2 regions of the Paenibacillus sp. J53TS2 genome follow, and region 1 is predicted to be linked to the other one. Evidence: a T-box and tRNA genes for the amino acid it is inferred to sense, from the RefSeq annotation. Region 1 holds a T-box; the other holds one or more tRNA genes.
The links. The T-box of region 1 lies ahead of KJS42_RS15575 (valine--tRNA ligase). A T-box ahead of a tRNA ligase gene usually reads a tRNA of that ligase, here a tRNA-Val.
Positions count from the first base shown of each region.

Region 1 (9,712 bases):
TCGATCAGCCGATCGGCCGGGACCGTCATCATAACCAGCGGCGCCGGGTTTCTCCCGGAGGCAAAGGGGCTATAACCCACTTGGAGCGGCTGGAAGTTTATCCGAAACACGACGCAAGTCTGGTCCGGCTCACTTTGGAGACGGGTCGGACGCATCAAATTCGCGTCCATCTGAGTGCAGCGGGACATCCGCTCGTAGGTGACGCGCTGTATGGCGGTAACACGAAGTGGCTGTCTCATCAGGCGTTGCATGGGGAGCGACTGTCGTTCCCGCATCCACTCTCCGGAGAAGCCGTGGAGCTTGAGGATCCGTGGCCCCCGGCGATGAACCGTTTGCGCGATCACTTTAGCTTATGAGCGCCCTTGAACAGCAAGGCTTTGTCTAGCACGTGGGCAAAAAGCTGGCATGCACTCCTTTTTGAAGCATATAGATTAAACGAGGATGATTTGGATCATGATTCATCGATTTTAAATCACGTTTGGATATGCTGAAGGGAGGTAACGTGTTGGCTGATCAATCCTATGGTCTCAGGTTTGATATTTACGAGCGCATACATCTTTCTGAAGATGTGATCGGCATTGAAGAGTTGGAGGAGATCGAGCTCTATCCGAAAATCCAGGTGATTCCCGGGGAAGAGTATGCCGCGCTGCGCGGCCATTTGCTGTTGTCGGGGTTGTACCGGGGAGAAGGGGAGACACGGGAGCTTGCGCATTATATTCCCGTAGAAATTACGATACCGCTAAGTCGGGTCAACCGGTTAGAGGATATCACGGTCGAAATTGAAAATTTCGATGTTGACCTGCTCAGTTCGCGGAGTTTGAACATTACGGGCGTATTATCGCTTCAAGGAGTTGAAACCTCCTCCTTGTTATCCGAACAAGATGCCTGGAAGGATCGGGAGTTTACCACGGCACATGTTGTACCCGCTATCCGAGGCGAGGAATTGGTATCAGATTTGGATGCGGGCACGGCAGAGTTGGAGGCTCTCGAAACGGAGCCGGAATCGGAACGGGATGTACTAAGCCCAGCGCCATTGCTAGCGGATGAGGTGCGTCAAGATCCGGTGTTCTCTTGGAATTCGTTAGCAAGAGAAGATGCGGACAAAGAGCAAGAGCCGGAAACAGAACCGGAATTGGAGTTCGAGTTGGAACAACAAGACTCACAGGTTCCGCATGTGCCTCAATTTGCTTCGTGGCAGGCGTTTCCAGATGATGTGCTGAATGCACAAAAACGAAGTGCGGACGAGCCGCAGGAGGTTCTTTCCTGGACCGAGGACGTTTCGGCATTTCAGGAGTCCGACCCTTGGGCGGACAAGGAATCCGTTGCGAGCTTTGGCTCTGCTGCGGAGGCCTTTGCGGATCACGCGGAGGAATCGGACGCCAACATATGGTTTAAGGATGAGGTTCGCCCGACGGACGATTTCCAGGCGACCGAACGTGCCAGTGAATCCGTAGAAGCGGAAGCTGCGGATTCTGGGGCTGCGTACGAAACAGGCGAAGAAGTCGCTGTAACCCCAAACGAGGCGGTAAGTGAGGTTGCCGATGAGTCTGAAGCGGCGGTCGAGGCGGATCATCAGCCGGAAGAGAAGAAAGAAATGAAGATCGCGCTTGGGTCTAAAAAGAGTGCTGACGAGAGCGGAAGAGAAGGTTTTGGGTTAACGAAGCTGATCTCTTCATCCTCGCGGGTAGCTCGGGAAGCACTGGAGGACGCTTCGGATCTGCCGATAGCTGGCAGTGAACAGGGAGAAGGCGAAGAACTGCGGTGGAAGAACCTGTTTATCAGCAACGAAGATCAAACTCCTTTCCGCACAGTACGGCTGGTCATCGTGCAGCGCGAGGAAACGCTGGACGATATCGCCCAGCGCTACCACTTAAGTTCGCGGGAGCTGCAGTTGTATAACCGACTCGCTGAGCACCAGGTCAATGAGGGACAAATCTTGTACATTCCATAAAGTTTAGACTGCGAAAAAAGGCGGATGATTGACTCCCGTTCCTTTCCAAGTTATGATAATATAGATTCAATCAATTAGATCTATGTCAAAGACTTGGAACGGGAAGAGTAGGCAGCATACCCTTCAGAGAGCGGAACCCACGGCTGAGAGTTTCCGCAGGACATGTAGCTCGCCGAAGTCGCCCGGGAGTTGTTCGTTTGAGCTGTTTTGCGATGGTTAGAACGGACCGGTAGCAGCCGTTATCTGCATGAGTGTCGCATGTCAAGTACCGGATTCCGGAAGGGCTGGATGACGATGTGCGAAACAAAGGTGGTACCGCGAAAGTAAAGCCTTTCGTCCTTTGAGACGAAAGGCTTTTTTTGTTTTTCTTGGACATCAAGAATAAAGGCGTAAAGCCGACGACAGACGATTATCTTGGGATCGCCAAGGCTATGCTTATTTGTAACGGAGGTTGAATAGGATGACAGAAAATCAAGATCAACTAGCCTCGTCGGCGGAAATGCCGACGACGTACGATCCGAAAGCGGCGGAACAGAAATGGTACACTTATTGGCTGGAGAGCGGGTTCTTTAAAGCAGGACAACGGCCGGATGCCAAGCCGTATACGATCGTGATCCCGCCACCAAACGTAACGGGGATGCTGCATATCGGGCATGCGCTCGATTTTACACTGCAGGACATTATGACGCGCACGAAACGGATGCAAGGTTACGATGCGTTGTGGCTGCCTGGCTCTGACCATGCGGGGATTGCGACCCAAACGAAGGTGGAGCAGAAGCTGCGCGAGCAAGGCGTAACGCGGTATGACTTGGGCCGTGAGAAGTTCCTGGAGAAGGTGTGGGAGTGGAAGGACCAATATGCTGCCACCATTCATGAGCAATGGGCTAAAATGGGCTTCTCCCTCGATTACTCGCGTGAGCGTTTTACGTTGGACGAGGGGCTTTCTCAAGCGGTTCGCGAGGTTTTCGTTAAGCTCTACGAGAAGGGCTTGATTTACCGCGGGAAATATATTATCAACTGGGATCCGGCAGCACGCACGGCCCTCTCCGATATTGAGGTCGAATACAAAGAAGTCAACGGGCATCTCTACCATCTTCAGTACCCGCTGAGCGACGGGAGCGGCCATATCACGGTGGCGACGACGCGTCCCGAAACGATGCTGGGCGATACCGCCGTCGCTGTTCATCCGGAGGATGAACGGTACCGTCATTTGGTCGGCAAAACGTTACGTCTGCCGATCGTTAACCGTGAAATACCGATTATCGCTGACGAATATGTCGAGAAGGAATTCGGCAGTGGCGCTGTGAAAATCACTCCAGCGCATGACCCGAACGACTTTGAAGTAGGTTTGCGCCATAATCTGCCGCAGATCAACGTCATGGATGAAACCGGCACGATGAACGGTGAAGCCGGTAAATATCAAGGATTGGACCGCAGCGATTGCCGTAAGCAAATCGTCAAGGATTTGCAGGAGATGGGCGTTCTAATTAAAATCGAGGATCACCTGCATCAGGTCGGCCATAGCGAGCGGACCGGAGCGGTTGTTGAACCGTATTTGTCCACCCAGTGGTTCGTCAAAATGAAGCCACTCGCTGAAGCGGCGATCGAAGCGCAACAATCCGGGAAAGGCGTTAATTTCGTGCCGGACCGTTTTGAGAAGACATACTTGCACTGGATCGAAAACGTACGTGATTGGTGTATTTCCCGTCAGCTCTGGTGGGGTCATCGCATTCCGGCCTGGTATTGTGAGGCAACCGGAGAGATGGTTGTTGCCCGCAGCGAGGAAGAAGCGCGAGCCAAGCTGGGGCGTGATGATCTGAAACAGGATGAAGACGTGCTCGACACCTGGTTCAGCTCGGCCCTCTGGCCGTTCTCTACGCTGGGTTGGCCGGATGAGAATAACGAGGAATTCAAACGGTACTTCCCGACGGACGTGCTCGTGACGGGATACGATATCATTTATTTCTGGGTAGCCCGGATGATCTTCCAGTCCCTGGAGTTTACCGGCGAAATGCCGTTTAAAGACGTGCTGATGCACGGCCTTGTCCGCGACAGCGAAGGACGCAAAATGTCCAAATCGCTGGGTAATGGCGTTGACCCGCTCGAGGTCATCGAGAAATACGGCACAGACGCGATGCGCTATATGCTGTCTACCAGCAATACGCCGGGGCAGGATTTGCGCTTCCGCTGGGAACGGGTTGAGCAAGCTCGCAACTTCGCCAACAAAATTTGGAACGCTTCGCGTTTCGCTTTGATGAACCTGGAAGGCGTGAAGTATGCCGATATTGATATTAACGGTGATCTGTCTACGTCCGACCGCTGGATTTTGCACCGGATGAACGAGACGGCCAAGGAAATTACCCGCTTGATCGATGCTTACGAATTTGGGGAAACCGGTCGGTTGCTGTATAACTTCATTTGGGACGATCTGTGCGATTGGTATATCGAATTCGCCAAGTTGTCGCTGTACGGGGAAGATGCTGCGGCTAAGAAGAAAACCCAATCGGTACTCGCCTTCGTGCTTGACCGTACGCTGCGCATGATCCATCCGTTTATGCCGTTTATTTCCGAGGAAATATGGCAGCATTTGCCGCATGATGGCGAAACGATCATGCTTGCGGCTTGGCCGGAGTACGACGCTTCGTTAGAAGCACCGGACGCCGTTCAGGAAATGAATCTGTTGATCGACGTGATTCGTTCGGTACGAAATATCCGTGCCGAAGTGAACGTGCCGATGAGCAAAAAAATCGAACTGGTGATCAAACCAAGCAGCACCGACGTGTTGGAAGTGCTGACCCGCAACGAGCATTACGTTCGCCGGTTCTGCAATACGTCCGAGTATGAAGCAGCGCTAAACGCGGCCGTGCCTGATAAGGCGATGACCGCCGTTGTGACCGGGGCCGAACTGTTCCTGCCGCTGTCGGGCCTGATTGACATCAGTCAGGAAATCGAACGGCTAACGAAAGAGCTCGACAATCTGAACAAGGAAGTGGAACGCGTCGAGAAGAAGCTGGCTAACGAGGGCTTCGTGGCCAAAGCGCCGGCGAAGGTGATCGAGGAAGAACGCGCCAAGATGGCCGATTATTCCGAGAAACGCGACAAAGTGCTGGCCCGGATCGCGGAGTTGAAGGGTTAAGTGAACTTGAGCTTCGTGATCCGAAGATAATTTTTTTGAACTACCATTTTAATAAAGGTTCAAAAAGTTAGATTTGGAGCATCGAGAAGGTTGGATGAAGCTAGGGAGTGAGTAGCGGAGCGTACGTATTGGGTACGTGAGCAACTCAAATCTTTTCCGGAGGAAACATGCTTCGGAAGCGTCCGCTCGACCGGGTGAATTCAAGATTCGATGACGAGTCTACTTCGTTGGTTTTGCTTCGTGATCGAAAGATGATTTTTTGAACAACCATTTAATAAAGGTTCAAAAAGTTAGATTTGGAGCACCGAGAAGGTTGGATGAAGCTAGGGAGTGAGTAGCGGAGCGTACGTATTGGGTACGTGAGCAACGGAGCGACCGGGTGAATTCAAGATTCGACGACGAGTCTGCTTCGTTGATTTTGCTTCGTGATCCAAAGATGATTTTTTGAACTACCACTAATTGATGAAGGTGACTGACATGGGGGATCGTACAGAGGAAGAAATACGACCGCTGCCGCTGAATAGCTATACCGAAGCGGTCGATTGGATCAACGGGCTATTGCCGTTTGGCATCCGGCCCGGCCTGGAACGAATCGAGCTAATGATGGAACGTTTGGGGCATCCTGAGCGGAGGCTGAAGTTCATTCATGTGGCGGGGACGAACGGAAAGGGCTCCTCCTGCGCTTTTTTAACTCGAACATTGCGGGAATGTGGATATCATGTGGGGACGTATACGTCCCCTTACATCACGAAGTTCACCAACCGCTTCCAGTATGACGAGGTGGACATTCCCGAAACGGCGCTGCTGGAACTGGCAAACCGCGTTGTTCCGTTGGTAGAAGAAATCGCTGGCACCGACCTGGGCTCTCCGACGATGTTTGAAGTGAGCACGGCGATCGCCATTTTGTATTTTGCGGAGATATGTTATCCCGATGTAGTAGTATGGGAGACGGGGCTTGGGGGAAGGATGGATGTTACGAATATCGTGACTCCGATCGTCTCTCTGATTACGAATATCGGTTATGATCACATGGACGTTCTTGGGGACACGATTGAACAAATTGCCGCTGAGAAGGCTGGCATTATCAAGGCGGGCGTGCCCGTAGTCAGCTGCGTCGAGCAACCCGAGGCGATCACCGTACTGAAAACCACGGCCGCTTCCAAGCACGCCACTCTATATCTGATGGGCGAGCAGTTCCATTATGAGCGGCTTAGTGTTGATGCCAAAGAGCAGCAATTGCATTTCAAAGGTCCCTTCCGAGATATGGATTTTACGATTCGCATGTTTGGGGGGCATCAATGCAAGAACGCCGCCGGCGTCATGATGGTATTGGAAGTGCTGCGACAATACATGGCTTTTCAGCTTGAGGATGAACAGATGCAGGACGGTTTCCGTACCACCTTCTGGGCAGGACGGCTGGAGGTAATTCGGGAAGAACCGCGTTTGGTACTGGACGGAGCGCATAATCCGGAAGGCGCTGCTTCGCTGGCGCAAAGCCTGCCGGAAGCCTTCCCTTACCGAAAACTGCATTTGATGATGGGGATGCTGGCCAATAAGCATCATCAAGGCTACTTGAAGCATATATTACCAATAGTGGATACGCTTATTCTGACCGAGCCCGATTTTCGCCGAAAAATGGACGCCGAAGCGTTATACGAACTCGTGGCCGAACTACAGGGGACGGAAGCGAAAGCGGATTTGGAAATCATCGTAGAACGTGACTGGAGAAAAGCCCTTTCGCTTTTGGAGTCACGGACGGAACGGGAAGATCTTGGGGTGGTAACCGGCACGTTGTACCTGATCTCGGACGTGCGGGCGGCCCTTTTGCATCAAACCGATTCTGAAAAAGGCTGGTGACCATTTTGTTGAATACGACCGAACAACATGTACATTTTATCGGCATTGGCGGCTATGGTATGAGTGCCATCGCTCGAGTGATGCTGGAAATGGGTTATACCGTCACGGGATCGGACGTTGCCTCCCAAGAATTGACGGAGAAGCTCGCTGCAAAGGGAGCGAAGATATACATCGGCCATACCGCCGAACACGTGCACGGGGCGGATCTGGTCGTTTACTCGACGGCGCTGCCAAAAGATAACGTGGAGCGGCTGGAGGCTCAGGAGCAAGGAATCCCGGTACTTCACCGTTCCCAGATGCTGGCCCGGTTGTTAAATGAACGGACCGGTGTCGCCGTGGCCGGGGCCCATGGGAAAACAACGACCTCGTCGATGATCGCACTCGTGATGGAGCATTGCGGGACAGACCCGACCTACATTATCGGTGGGGAAATTATGGACATGGGCACCAATGCGAAAGCCGGGCAAGGAAAATGCGTGGTTGCGGAGGCTGACGAAAGCGACGGCTCCTTCCTGCAGTACCACCCTTCGCTTGGCGTGGTGACCAACATCGAGGCGGATCACCTGGAGAACTACGGCGGGGATTTCGGCAAGCTGAAGGAAGCCTACGTGCAGTTCTTGAACCAGATCAAGCCGGATGGAAAAGCGGTGGTTTGCGGCGACGACCGAAACGTCCGGGAATTGCTGCCTCAGGTTCAGAGCAAAGTCATTACGTACGGCATCGAATCGGGCTGTGACTATACGGCTCACGAGATCGATCTGGGGGACCGCTGCGTCACCTTCAGAATGAATCAAGGCGACCGGGAGCTCGGTATGGTGGAGTTGTCCGTGCCTGGCCGACACAATGTTTACAATGCAATGGCTACCGTTATCGTCTGCTTGGAAGCGGGCATTCCTTTTAACGAAATCGCAGTGGCCTTGCGTCACTTCCATGGTGCAAAGCGCCGCTTCCAGGTACTTGGGGAACAAGATGGTATCCTGATCATCGATGACTACGCTCACCATCCGACGGAGATCCAAGCAACGATCGCAGCGGCCAAAGCGACTGGCAAACGGATCATCGCCGTGTTCCAGCCGCAGCGCTATACGCGGACCTTCTTCCTGCTGGATGCGTTCAGTCGGGCCTTTGGGGAAGCGGATGAAGTGATCATCACCGATATTTACTCACCGGCTGGGGAAAAAGCGATTGAAGGCGTTCATTCCTCCAAGCTGGTCGAGTTGATCAAGGAGAACAGCAATGCCGGTGCCCGATATTTGCCGACGAAGCAGGATGTGCTTGAAGATCTGCAAAATCGGCTGAAGCCTGGCGACCTTGTGCTAACGATGGGCGCGGGCGATATTTATAAGGTGGGATACGAGCTGGCGAAAGGTTTGTCTAGCTAAAGCGTATATCAAATTTCTCGTAAAAACGGTCTTCGACGGGTCTTGTCTGCCCGGGGAGGCCGTTTTTTGGGTTGCTGAGGTGATCTTTGCTTGCTCGCCTGCAGGCTTGGCATATCGGACGGTCCACGCACATATGGATAGGTTAGAAGAATGGACAAGGAGCGTGCAGACCGTGAACAAAGCCAAAATGACATTCCGGTTTGATGGGGAAGGCCGGGAAATCCGGCCGGAGCTGCCGCTGGAGATTGCAGAGATGCCGAAGCGGGATGCGGTGCCTCGTTATCGAGCGGTCGAAACCGTGGAGGAATGGGCAGATCCTTTTACGGACCATACGGGGATGGGGCTGACTGTTTTTCCAGGCGGACGGAATCCCAACCTGAGCCCAGACTCGAGAGAGGTCGACCAGATTGGACGTGAAATGGAATATCCGGAGGACTATACTACTCCCGCGGCCAATGATTGGGAGGAAATCTACGGAAAGGATCCCTGGCAGACCGAATGGCAGGAGGAGGCTCCTCCGCTCTATTCTCATCCCCATCGAACCTCATGGTGGAAGGTCGCGGGCTCCTTGACCGGGGCGATTGTTACGGGCGCGTTGTTCGGGTTTGTTGTATTATCCTTATTCAATCAGGATGTGAAGTTTCCACTTCCGGGCATCGGGGTGCCGCAGCAGACCGATATGGGTGAGGCGGCAAGTTTACCGGTCATGGGAGACATAGAAGGGTCGACGACGACACCGGAAGAGAACATCCCGCTCATCAGCGTTGCTTTGCCGGAACAAACCTACTATTTTCTACAATACGGCGTGTTCAGCACAGCGCAAGGTGTGCAGCTGGCGCAGGAGGAGCTGCAAGCCTCGGGTATTGCTGCCGCGAGGGATACCGTCGACGAGAAACGGGTATACGCGGGGGTTTCGACAGAGCGTGAGCAATCGAAGTTGCTCAGCGGTCAACTGAAGGCGGCTGGCGTGAATCTTATCTTACACGAGATTTCGTTCCCGGCGGCGGCCAACGTCGAATTTTCCGGAGAGCGCGAGGCTTTGTCAGGCTTTATGACGCAAAGTGCAGAGCTGGTTCGCCTGCTTAGCACTACGTCCGCTGCGCTGCTGACCGAAGCGGATCCACAGCCGCAGAAACATGCGGAGCTGGAGCAGTTGGAAGCGAAGCACCAAGCCTGGACGGAAGGCGCCTCGGCCATCCGCGGCAAATGGTCGGCAGGGGGAGCGCTCCTGGCCGGTGAAATGGAGAAAGCGATCAACGGGGCCGTCGAGGCTATGGGTGAATACCAAAAAAACGGCGCAAAAACGCTGCTCTGGGAAGTACAAAATGAGATGATGCGCTTCATCATGGCTGAGCAGTCTCTAGTTGAGGCCGGAGTCACAAATCC
Region 1 covers NZ_BOSK01000006.1:299,955-309,666, forward strand. Annotated here, with positions in the region: gene KJS42_RS15565 (RluA family pseudouridine synthase) at 1-356, shown strand, start outside; gene KJS42_RS15570 (LysM peptidoglycan-binding domain-containing protein) at 485-1,951, shown strand; T-box leader at 2,037-2,295, shown strand; gene KJS42_RS15575 (valine--tRNA ligase) at 2,412-5,087, shown strand; gene KJS42_RS15580 (bifunctional folylpolyglutamate synthase/dihydrofolate synthase) at 5,565-6,944, shown strand; gene murC (UDP-N-acetylmuramate--L-alanine ligase) at 7,004-8,326, shown strand; gene KJS42_RS15590 (SPOR domain-containing protein) at 8,499-9,712, shown strand, end outside.

Region 2 (9,712 bases), on a different contig from region 1:
GAAGAGCAGTGCCATCATCGCCGAGCTGGCCAGAAACGGGGCAGTCGGGCCGATCAGGTCCCACATTTTGCCGGAGATGATCGGCCCAGCGACCATGCCCGAGCCCTGAATCGTCAGGAACAGGCCCCAGACCGTCCCCTTCTCGCCGCTGGGAAGCATATGCGAGATCATCGTATCCCAAGTCGGGAGGATAAATGCATAGCTGCAACCGATCAGGATGACAAACAGCCAAACGAGCGATACCTCCCGCGACAGGGCAAACAAGCCGATCGAGGCCGCCGCCAGGGCGAAACCGATATGCAAAAACCAGCGCGTCCCCAAGCGATCGACCAATTTGCCGATCGGAATCAGCCCCAAGACGGTGATCCCGCCCCCGATGACAAGCATAGCGCTGAAGGTCTCCGGAGACAGCCCGAGCTCGGTGCGGACGTACAGCGTGATGACCGGCGTCAACAGCCCGACGGCGAACGATTGAAGGAACAGCGCCGGGTACAACAGCGGGCTGACGTTCAAGTGCGTGCGAATATGGCGAATGGAGGCACGCATTTGGCTCCACACCCCCCCGCGCTTGGCGAAGGGGGATGCCTCCCCGGGGATGGCGGATTTCGCCGTTCCCGCGGCGGTGGAACCGCCCGTTTTTCCCGGCAACAACAACGATACTAGAACGACAAACGCAATACATCCAAGTAGGAACCAAAAGACCGGCCGATAGGAATCATGTAAAAAAAAGTTGATGATAACGGGACCGAGTCCGGTTCCGCCGAGGCTGGAAATCTGAATGACGCCCATCGCCGTCGCGAAATTGTTATTCTCCTCCGTGACCGCGGTAATCCCCATCAATACGCAAGGCCAAAGCGGGCTGGTACCGATGCCTAACAGTGCGCAGCCAAGCACCAGAAACCCCATGGTGGGCAGGAACGCGATCACCGCCACGGCGCCGAGCGTGATGCATAGCCCCAAGCTCATCGTTCGGCGAAAGCCGATCCGTTCGATCAGCCAGCCTGCCGGGCTGCGAAACAAATTATCCCCGATATACTGCATCGAAAAAGACAAACCAATCGCAAACGCGCTCAGGCTCAGGACATCCCCCATATAGACCGGAAGGATGGATACGATCAGTGCCCCCTTGACAAATTCCACCAAAAACATGATGAGCCACAGGCTGGCGAACGTGGGATTCAGCAGTTTTTTTCGCGCGATTCCGCTTGTCAGTTCCACGAAAAGTCCCCCTCTCCTAGTTTCCGATCACGGCTTCCTTCTTCATTCTGTCCGTTTTCGCCGGCAAATTAACCCGCATAACGTCAATTTTGCGTAAAACCGTCGTCATTCGCTTGCATTCCGGGCGCATTTTGCTATACTCAAGCTTGTTTGAAAATTATGTAGACGAAAGGCAGGGATGGCCCGTATGGATCATCAAAGCACGCCGCTCTTCACTGCGCTCAAAAAGCACGCGGCCGGCAATCCCGTTCAGTTTCATATTCCCGGGCATAAAAAAGGGCTCGGCACCGATAAAGAATTCCGCGAGTTCATTGGCGATAACGCCTTGTCCATCGACTTGATCAACATCGCTCCCCTGGACGACCTGCACCAGCCTACCGGCGTCATCGAAGAGGCGCAGAAGCTGGCGGCCGACGCCTTTGGCGCCGACTATACCTACTTCTCGGTACAGGGGACCAGCGGGGCCATCATGACCATGATACTATCCGTTTGTTCTCCGGGTGATAAAATTATCGTCCCGAGAAATATTCATAAATCCGTAATGTCGGCAATTATTTTCGCCGGAGCGAAGCCGGTCTTTGTCTCGCCGGCACAGGACGCCAATCTGGGGATCGACCACGGGATTACGACTTCCTCGGTCCGCCGCGCCCTGCAGCGCCATCCCGATGCCAAAGCGGTCGTGGTGATCAACCCGACGTACTTTGGCGTATGCGCGAACCTGAAGGAAATCGTCGATCTGGCCCATAGTTTCCACGTACCGGTGTTGGTCGATGAAGCGCATGGGGTGCATATTCACTTTCATGAGAAGTTACCGATGTCGGCCATGCAGGCGGGCGCCGATATGGCGGCCACCAGCGTGCATAAGCTCGGCGGCTCGATGACGCAAAGTTCGATTCTCAACCTCAATACGAAGAATGGCTACGTCAACCCGCAACGCGTGCAGACGATCATCAGCATGCTGACGACCACCTCAACATCCTATCTGCTGCTGGCTTCCCTTGACACGTCGCGCCGTAATTTGGCGCTGCACGGGCGAGAAATGGCCGAACAAGCGATGGAGTTGGCGCATTATCTACGGTCGGAAATCAACCAAATCGAAGGCTTGTACTGCTTCGGGCGGGAGATTCTGGGCGGGGAAGCGACTTATGACCACGATCCGACCAAGTTGACGATCCACGTCCGTCACTTGGGGATTACCGGTTATGAAACGGAGAATTGGCTGCGTGAGCACTACAACATCGAAGTGGAGCTCAGCGACATGTATAACATCCTATGCCTGATTACGCCGGGGGATACGCAGGAAACCGCCGATATTTTACTGACGGCTCTACGCGAATTGTCTAAGACCTATTATAAGGAAAATAACGCCAACGAGCTGATCGTCAAAGTCCCGGAAATTCCGCATCTCTCCCTCATTCCACGGGATGCTTTCTATGCGGATACCGAGGTCATTCCGTTTAAGGAATCAGCCGGACGAATCATTGCCGAATTTATTTATGTATACCCGCCGGGGATTCCAATTTTGCTCCCGGGTGAGGTCATTTCCCAGGACAATATCGACTACATCGTGGATCATGTCGAAGTCGGACTGCCGGTCAAAGGACCGGAGGATCGATATATCGATAAGGTTAAGGTGATCGTTGAAGCTGACCCGATATTCTGATTCAACCCAAATCAAAAAGCTCCCCGCTTCCGGGGAGCTTTTATCTTATAAACCAGGGGACTAAACTCGGATCAGGCTTCATCCATTTGGGCGACAAGCTCGTTATAAACTTCTTCCACCTGTTTCCATTCCTGTTCGTCTTCGATATTGTAAAGCACCATTTCTTCGTTCTCTTCTTCCATGCGGAGAATGATGCCGTCCGCTTCCGGATTGTTGCGCTCAAGCAGCAACGCGTACACTTTCTCGCCAACGTCGAAGGTCTCGACAAGAACCATCTCTACGTCTTTCCCCTCTTCGTCAGTCAGCGTCAACACAAACTCTTCATGCTCATGATCATGGTCATGATCGTGGCCGCAGCCGCATGCTTCGCCGTGTTCGTGATTGTGGTCGCTCATGAAATTACCTCGCTTTAAGTATGTTTTAATGGAGTGAAGAAGAATCCCTTGCTTCATTCCCCCCGTATCGTAACACTTTTGGGTGGGACAGGTCAATTTTCGTAAGTACTGTCGAGTGTAAAGCTAAACTTGCGATTATTTCAAGACGTTAATGCCTTTCTCCGAGATCAGCACGAAGTCCGTTCCGTTCGACGGCTGCATGTAGAACCCTACGACATAGCGGCCTGACGATTTGAAATCATAGGTAATGTCCTTCGTCCGGAACCAGAAGTTATCCCGCTGCTCTTTGATCTCATCCGTCTGAATCTCCTTGGAAGTTCCGTCAGGGGCCGTGATCGAAACCCGCACTGCAGCGATATCCGTACGTAAATTATCGATTTGTGAAAATACGTTGAACTTCAGCTTCCCCGTCTTCTTCACGTCGCCAAACACCGCATCATCTGTGAACAAAAACATATGAACGTTGGGTTTATAATAATTCACCGTTTTGGTGCTGTCATTGTATTCGACCAATCCTTCGAGATTGCGTACGGGCACATAGGTTTTCCCGTCTACGATATATCCGCCATCCTCCAGCTCGTGGCCGTTCAGCATCAGCTTTACCTTTTGGCTAGCGGCATCGGCAAACAGCAGGGAACCTCCCATTAGGGAGAAAGCAACCACCAATAATGCAACTCTTCTCCATTTCATGAATTTGACCCTCCATTTGATTCCTGTTGATGTAATGTTATACTCCTCGATTTCGGTCAAGTTGCGGTGGTTATGGTAAAAGGCGGCACTTTTTTTGGCGAGAGATGCCAGTCTTTTGTTTCTAATGGAAATTGTGTACATTTAAGGGGTGATCCATACTTTACTTAAGGGGGATTCCTCATGCCATTACGTCTGCAAATGCTGGGTACGGGCGGGGCGTTTGCCAAACGATATTTCAATAATAATGCGCTTCTCTATGCTGGAGATTTCACCTTGCTGATCGACTGCGGAATCACCGCCCCCATGGCGCTGCACGCAATCGGTAAACCGGTGGAGGACATCGACGCCGTGCTGATCACCCATATCCATGGAGATCATGTGGGCGGACTGGAGGAACTAGCCTTCCGTCGAAAGTTCGGGTCTGGGCGGAAACCGATCCTTTATGTCGCCGAGAACCTGGTAGAGCCGTTATGGGAAAATACGCTGAAAGGCGGGCTAAGCCAGGATGGGGTGATCGCCTCGTTGCACGACGTGTTTGACGTGCGTCTGCTAGCGGAAGACCGGCCAATGCAGCTTGCGCCTGAATTGAAGGTGGAGATTATCCGAACACCGCATATCCCGGGTAAACCGAGCTATTCGCTTTATTTCAACGACGAGATCTTTTACAGTGCGGACAAAACGTTTCAGCCGGAGCTCCTCGAGAAGCTGGTGCGCGAACGTGGCTGCCAACGAATCCTGCATGAAGTCCAGTTAACCGGGCGGGGCGAAGTTCATACGACATTGGAAGAATTGTTAACTCTGCCTTCCGAAATTCAGAGCCAAACCCTGCTGATGCATTATGGGGATGAAATGGAGACGTTCCTCGGGGCTATCGGGGAGATGGAGTTCCTCCGTCAACATGAAGTATATACGCTGTAACGAAAACAACCCTGCGGGCATTTACGCCCGCAGGGTTCATTCGTTTATGGTTAGGAGCAACGTTATTCGAAACCAGGCAAGTTGTCGAGGTTATTGGACGGGTCTCCGTCGGCATCGCCACGGATATACATTTCTCCGTCCCGCCCCTTAAACACGTTGACGCCGGCGATCGCACCGGCCTTAATTTCCTGTAGGGCTTGCTGGTAATCAAGCACGCGTCCGCTGGACGTTTTAAATGCCTCCAAATCCCCGTCTCCGTTCTTTCGCACGGCAATAAACGTTTCTCTGGTATTCAGGGCCATTGGCTAGCTCATCTCCTCTTCATTCAAGTTAGATTTAGCTTGCCCCGAAACCTCAAAACCTATGATTATTACGATTTCAACGGTTTGACCATCCGGACGTGCGGAATCCCGGCGTCATCGAAGGGCTCGGTCGAGATCGTCTCATAACCAAGTTTGGCATAAAACCCTTCGGCATGGCACTGTGCGTCCAGGACCGATTTTGTGAGGCCCAGCTCCCGAGCCAGCTCCTCCAAGGCAAGCAGCAGGATTTTGCCCACGCCCTTTGAGCGAAATTCTTGGCGTACGGCGATCCGCTGCATTTTGGCCGCATTGTCTTTATAGTAAATCAGCCTGCCCGTCGCGGCATAGGCTCCTTCCATTTCGATCAGCACATGATGCACATCTGGATCGATCTTGTCGTATTCGTCAATCTCCAAATCGATGGGGACCTTCTGTTCCTCGACGAACACCTCTTTACGGATGTCCAGGCATCTTTGAAGTTGTTCCTCGTTATCTACATGAATGATTGTTGCAGCCGACACTTCGTTCCCCTCCCAGCATTCCTTGTCCATTGGTTTGTTTAAACTGCATCATTATACAAAAAAATCATTTTCATGTATAGTTATTCTAAATGGATATCGGCTGAAAGGAGCTGGCAAAAGGGTTATGGTCATGGGCATAACGATAACCGCTGCGGTGTTGATCGCGGTTTTGTTGATCGTCTCCATGTTTTATGTGACGAAGAAAGGCTATTCCCGCAAGTGGGACGAGGAATAAAGCTTGTTATTCCGTAGAATAAACGTCCTCCACAATCGTCGGTGAATAAACGCCATCCGATACCGAAGGCCCAAACGGCCAGGGAAAGGCGCGAGCCTGCCGGTTCATCGTCTCCGTGTCGGGTGCCAGACGGCAAGCGCTGGTTAAGGCCAGCAGGAGGACGGCTCCCGCCACGGCTACCCATAGGGGCCAGGGCCGTTTCGTCCCGTTGGGTCGTGACGGGTTATGATGGTGGTCATGGGGATTACGGTGGGTTTGATGCATCTGAACATCTTCCTTTCCAAGCTTGGTGCGTTTCTGACGTCATACGTATCCTGACCGGAATTACGCTCCTCCTCCATTGTTGGCAGGGTCCCGGCCCCTTATACTTCAAGGAAGTATTGACAAGAACCCTGCTGCCTGATAAGATAAATTTTGTCTTCACTATAATTTTGATCTGCTAGCTCAGCTGGGAGAGCACCATCTTGACAGGGTGGGGGTCAGTGGTTCGAGCCCACTGCAGATCATCGCAAAAATCCCTTGAAGCGTAAGGCTTCAGGGGATTTTTATTTCTTAGGTCTGAATTGGCCTATGATACGAATTTCATAGTCCAAAGAGTTTCTTTTGGGAGCGTCTCCGTCGTCGTGACCCCATATGATTGTAGCCAGCGGGCAGGCGGCCAAGATATTCCCTGATCGGCGCTCTGGATCACCAGCAACCACAAGTGGGCGATCCTGATACTCCCCCTCGATACATATGAAAAAAGACCACTGAGGCTTATGCCCTGGTGGTCTTATGCTCATTCTATTGCTTCGTCTTTTTCGAGGTATCTGCATCAGCAAATTCCGCATTCAGATTTGGTACCCCTAATTTCTTTTTTACTTGCTTGGAGCTGTGCTTCGCATCATTCTTCTTGTTCAACTCACAATACACCTCCTGTAGGTCGTATTATGCGGCGAGCAACTTCGCTCTATGCGTTGGGTGGTCGCGGATAATGACTCGCCCATAACTTACCGCCCCTTTACCGCTTAGCGGTGGAATTGCGGGGGGCTTCCTATATAGTCAGAACAAAAGGGCTAACGACTCCACGGCTCTTCAACCCCCTCGACCTAATCCAGGTATCTCCAATGTCCCAGTCGTTTCGTTGCTCCCAAACTTCTAACGGACCGTAGCGACCTTATTTGTATACTTCCCGGTGATTTCCCGGGCTAACGGACTGGTGCGACCTTATTTGACCCTTTAGGCGATCATTTCACCTCCATTCACCCAAATAAGGTCTCTGAGGTCCGTTAGAATGGGGAGGGCAACATCAGAACCCAAATAGCGGCTCTGGTGTCCGTTAGCACAGCACCGCTACCAGCAAACAGCAAACGGGCTCGCTGCTCGTTGCGCGTTGCTTGTTGCTTGTTGCATCGCTCTAGCTCGCCATTGCACCGCACGCCAAAAACGCGCGCCAAAACTGGCACGCGTTCCCATTAAAGTGTCCTGCTCGTCTCCACGTCGGACCGATCTTCTACTAGCCTCGCGGGTAATCCACCCGAAACTGCGCCGCCTCCACCCATTCGCCGCGGGTAAAGTCCCGGCCACGCACGAGGACATGGTCGCGGTAAACCTCTACGTAGAAGCCTTGGCTGCCATCCTTGTGTTCGTCTTCATCGGTCCACAGGTAAGCAACCGAAGCGGCATTGAACATCGCTGGCCCTTCGCCTCGAACGCCAAAAGAAGTGTTAGGTGCATCCAACTCCCAATGGGTATGCCCCGTGAACAGGATCGCCTGCGGATGACGGGCGAGTACGGCAAGTAGTTCGGCGTCCTGCACGACGCCATACCAGCGTTGTGCTTCATAAGAGCCGGCCACCGTGTTCATTAGCGGCTGATGCAGGAATACAAATACTGGACGGTCCGCCGCAGCGCTCTCCCCCAGCTTATCGTCCAACCAGGCCAGCTGCTTTTCTGATAAGGAGCTAAATAACTCCAGCCCCTCCTCCGTTCCGAGGAAGACGAAATGATAGCCGTCAATCCAATGATCATGATAGATGCCCTCCGTGCCGGTACCACGCAAAAACTGCCCCAAACGCGCCTCCCAGTTCCCCAACGCGACATCGTGGTTGCCCATCGTCACATACAGCGGAGGTAATGTCCCACCAAACTGCTCCCAGATTCGGTTCCAGGCTTCATACTCCTCCGGGAATCCATGATCGGTCACGTCTCCCGCATGCATGATTCCGGCGCTTCCGGCACCATTCTCCGCGATATCCCGTAAAGCCTGTTCCAGGTTAACATTATGCGTATGCTGCCCATCTGTCCGGACATGCGTATCGGTGATCACCTGAAAAGTTAGCAAAATCCCTTCGTCCCGCTGACCTTTCCCTACCTGCAACTCATTTCGATCCACCATTTCTTTAACCTCCCTTGCCGCTCAAATTCAACCCGATGACGCCGAGAACGATCACCCCGATCCACAAGATCGAGGGTACCGACAATTTCTCCTGAAACAGAATTCCGCCCGCGACAGAGATCAACACGATCCCGATTCCCGACCAAACCGCGTAAACGGTGCTCACCTTCATATACCCCAGCGCAAAATTCAAGCAGGTAAAACTGGCCCCGTAAAAAAGAAACATCAGTACCGAGGGAACCAACCGGGTAAAGCTATCCGACAGCTTCATCGATACCGTGCCGGACAACTCCAGCACGATGGCTAGAGCCAGGAATAACCAACCCATTTCTTCTTCCACCTTTCCGGAATTACCGAACTTCCCCGAGCCGGAGCTCGCGATAACTGGTCATCACGACATCCGCCGACGGGAAGCCCTCCTTCCCCGATGTATGACCCTCATCCAAGGCGATGGCCGCAGCCGCCCCGGCGGAGCGAGCCATCTGCATATCGCCGTCCGTATCGCCAATGACGGCTACCCGAGCCGCCTCCACACCAAGTTCACGGCAAGCTAACTCCACCATGTCCGGAAAAGGCTTCCCCCAGTTCACCCGATCCGCGCCAACACATACGGAGAAATAGGGGCGAATCCCGAGCCATTCCAGATGTTTCTCCGCCGCCGCCGTTTCATCGGAGGTGACAATCCCAAGGCGGAGCCCCGCCTGACCGCATTGCTCCAAGAACGGCAGCACTTCTGGAAGTAGCCGAGCCGTGCGAGAACCCTCCAGTGCTTCGTCCGCGGCCACGCGACTCTGCGCCGCCAGCACCTTTGCTTCCGCCCAGGAGAGGCCTGCCTTGTAACCTTCCATTGCCAGCAGCGTCAGCAGATCATCCACCGTGCCCATCGACAACGGACTGTTCCGATCATACCCGGAGATCTGCCCTTCCGCGTCGTAGCTGATTCCCCAGACCTGCAACTGATCGGCAGGTAGCGGCGATCGTTGCCGTTTCATCAATTCGGAGGAAAAATGGGCGAGCAACCGCTCGCCCCACCTTCCCCACGTATAGATAAAATCCATCAACGTTCCGTCTTTATCGAACAAAATTGCATCGACCCTAAACTTGATTCCTGCGACATCTAATGTTGCCGCGGAGGTACGATTATTTCCGAATTCGGTCGAGTTCACGCTGCGCCGTCTCCTTCGCTTCCTTCAGCGCTTCGGCTGCCGGAGTATTGCTGATCTGTACCTTGTCGGCAGCGATTTTCAGCGCGTCCGTAATCTTCCCGCCCGTTGGATCCTGGAACGGTTTCGAGGCATGCGTCGCCTGCTTCAGCGGCACGGTCGCCTGCGGGTTTTGCTCGCTGTAGGCTACGAACTCCGGATCGTTCAGCGCGGATTGACGGACCGCGATA
Region 2 covers NZ_BOSK01000003.1:95,595-105,306, forward strand. Annotated here, with positions in the region: gene KJS42_RS08290 (MFS transporter) at 1-1,218, opposite strand, end outside; gene KJS42_RS08295 (aminotransferase class I/II-fold pyridoxal phosphate-dependent enzyme) at 1,406-2,881, shown strand; gene KJS42_RS08300 (DUF1292 domain-containing protein) at 2,953-3,276, opposite strand; gene KJS42_RS08305 (stalk domain-containing protein) at 3,412-3,966, opposite strand; gene KJS42_RS08310 (MBL fold metallo-hydrolase) at 4,147-4,884, shown strand; gene KJS42_RS08315 (DUF3892 domain-containing protein) at 4,947-5,186, opposite strand; gene KJS42_RS08320 (GNAT family N-acetyltransferase) at 5,255-5,707, opposite strand; gene KJS42_RS08325 (hypothetical protein) at 5,949-6,206, opposite strand; tRNA gene KJS42_RS08330 (tRNA-Val) at 6,376-6,448, shown strand; gene KJS42_RS08335 (metallophosphoesterase family protein) at 7,438-8,319, opposite strand; gene KJS42_RS08340 (DMT family transporter) at 8,324-8,647, opposite strand; gene KJS42_RS08345 (HAD family hydrolase) at 8,670-9,485, opposite strand; gene KJS42_RS08350 (ABC transporter substrate-binding protein) at 9,460-9,712, opposite strand, start outside.
Region 2: it has a tRNA-Val gene. The T-box ahead of KJS42_RS15575 (valine--tRNA ligase) is inferred to sense a tRNA for this amino acid. The anticodon was not compared.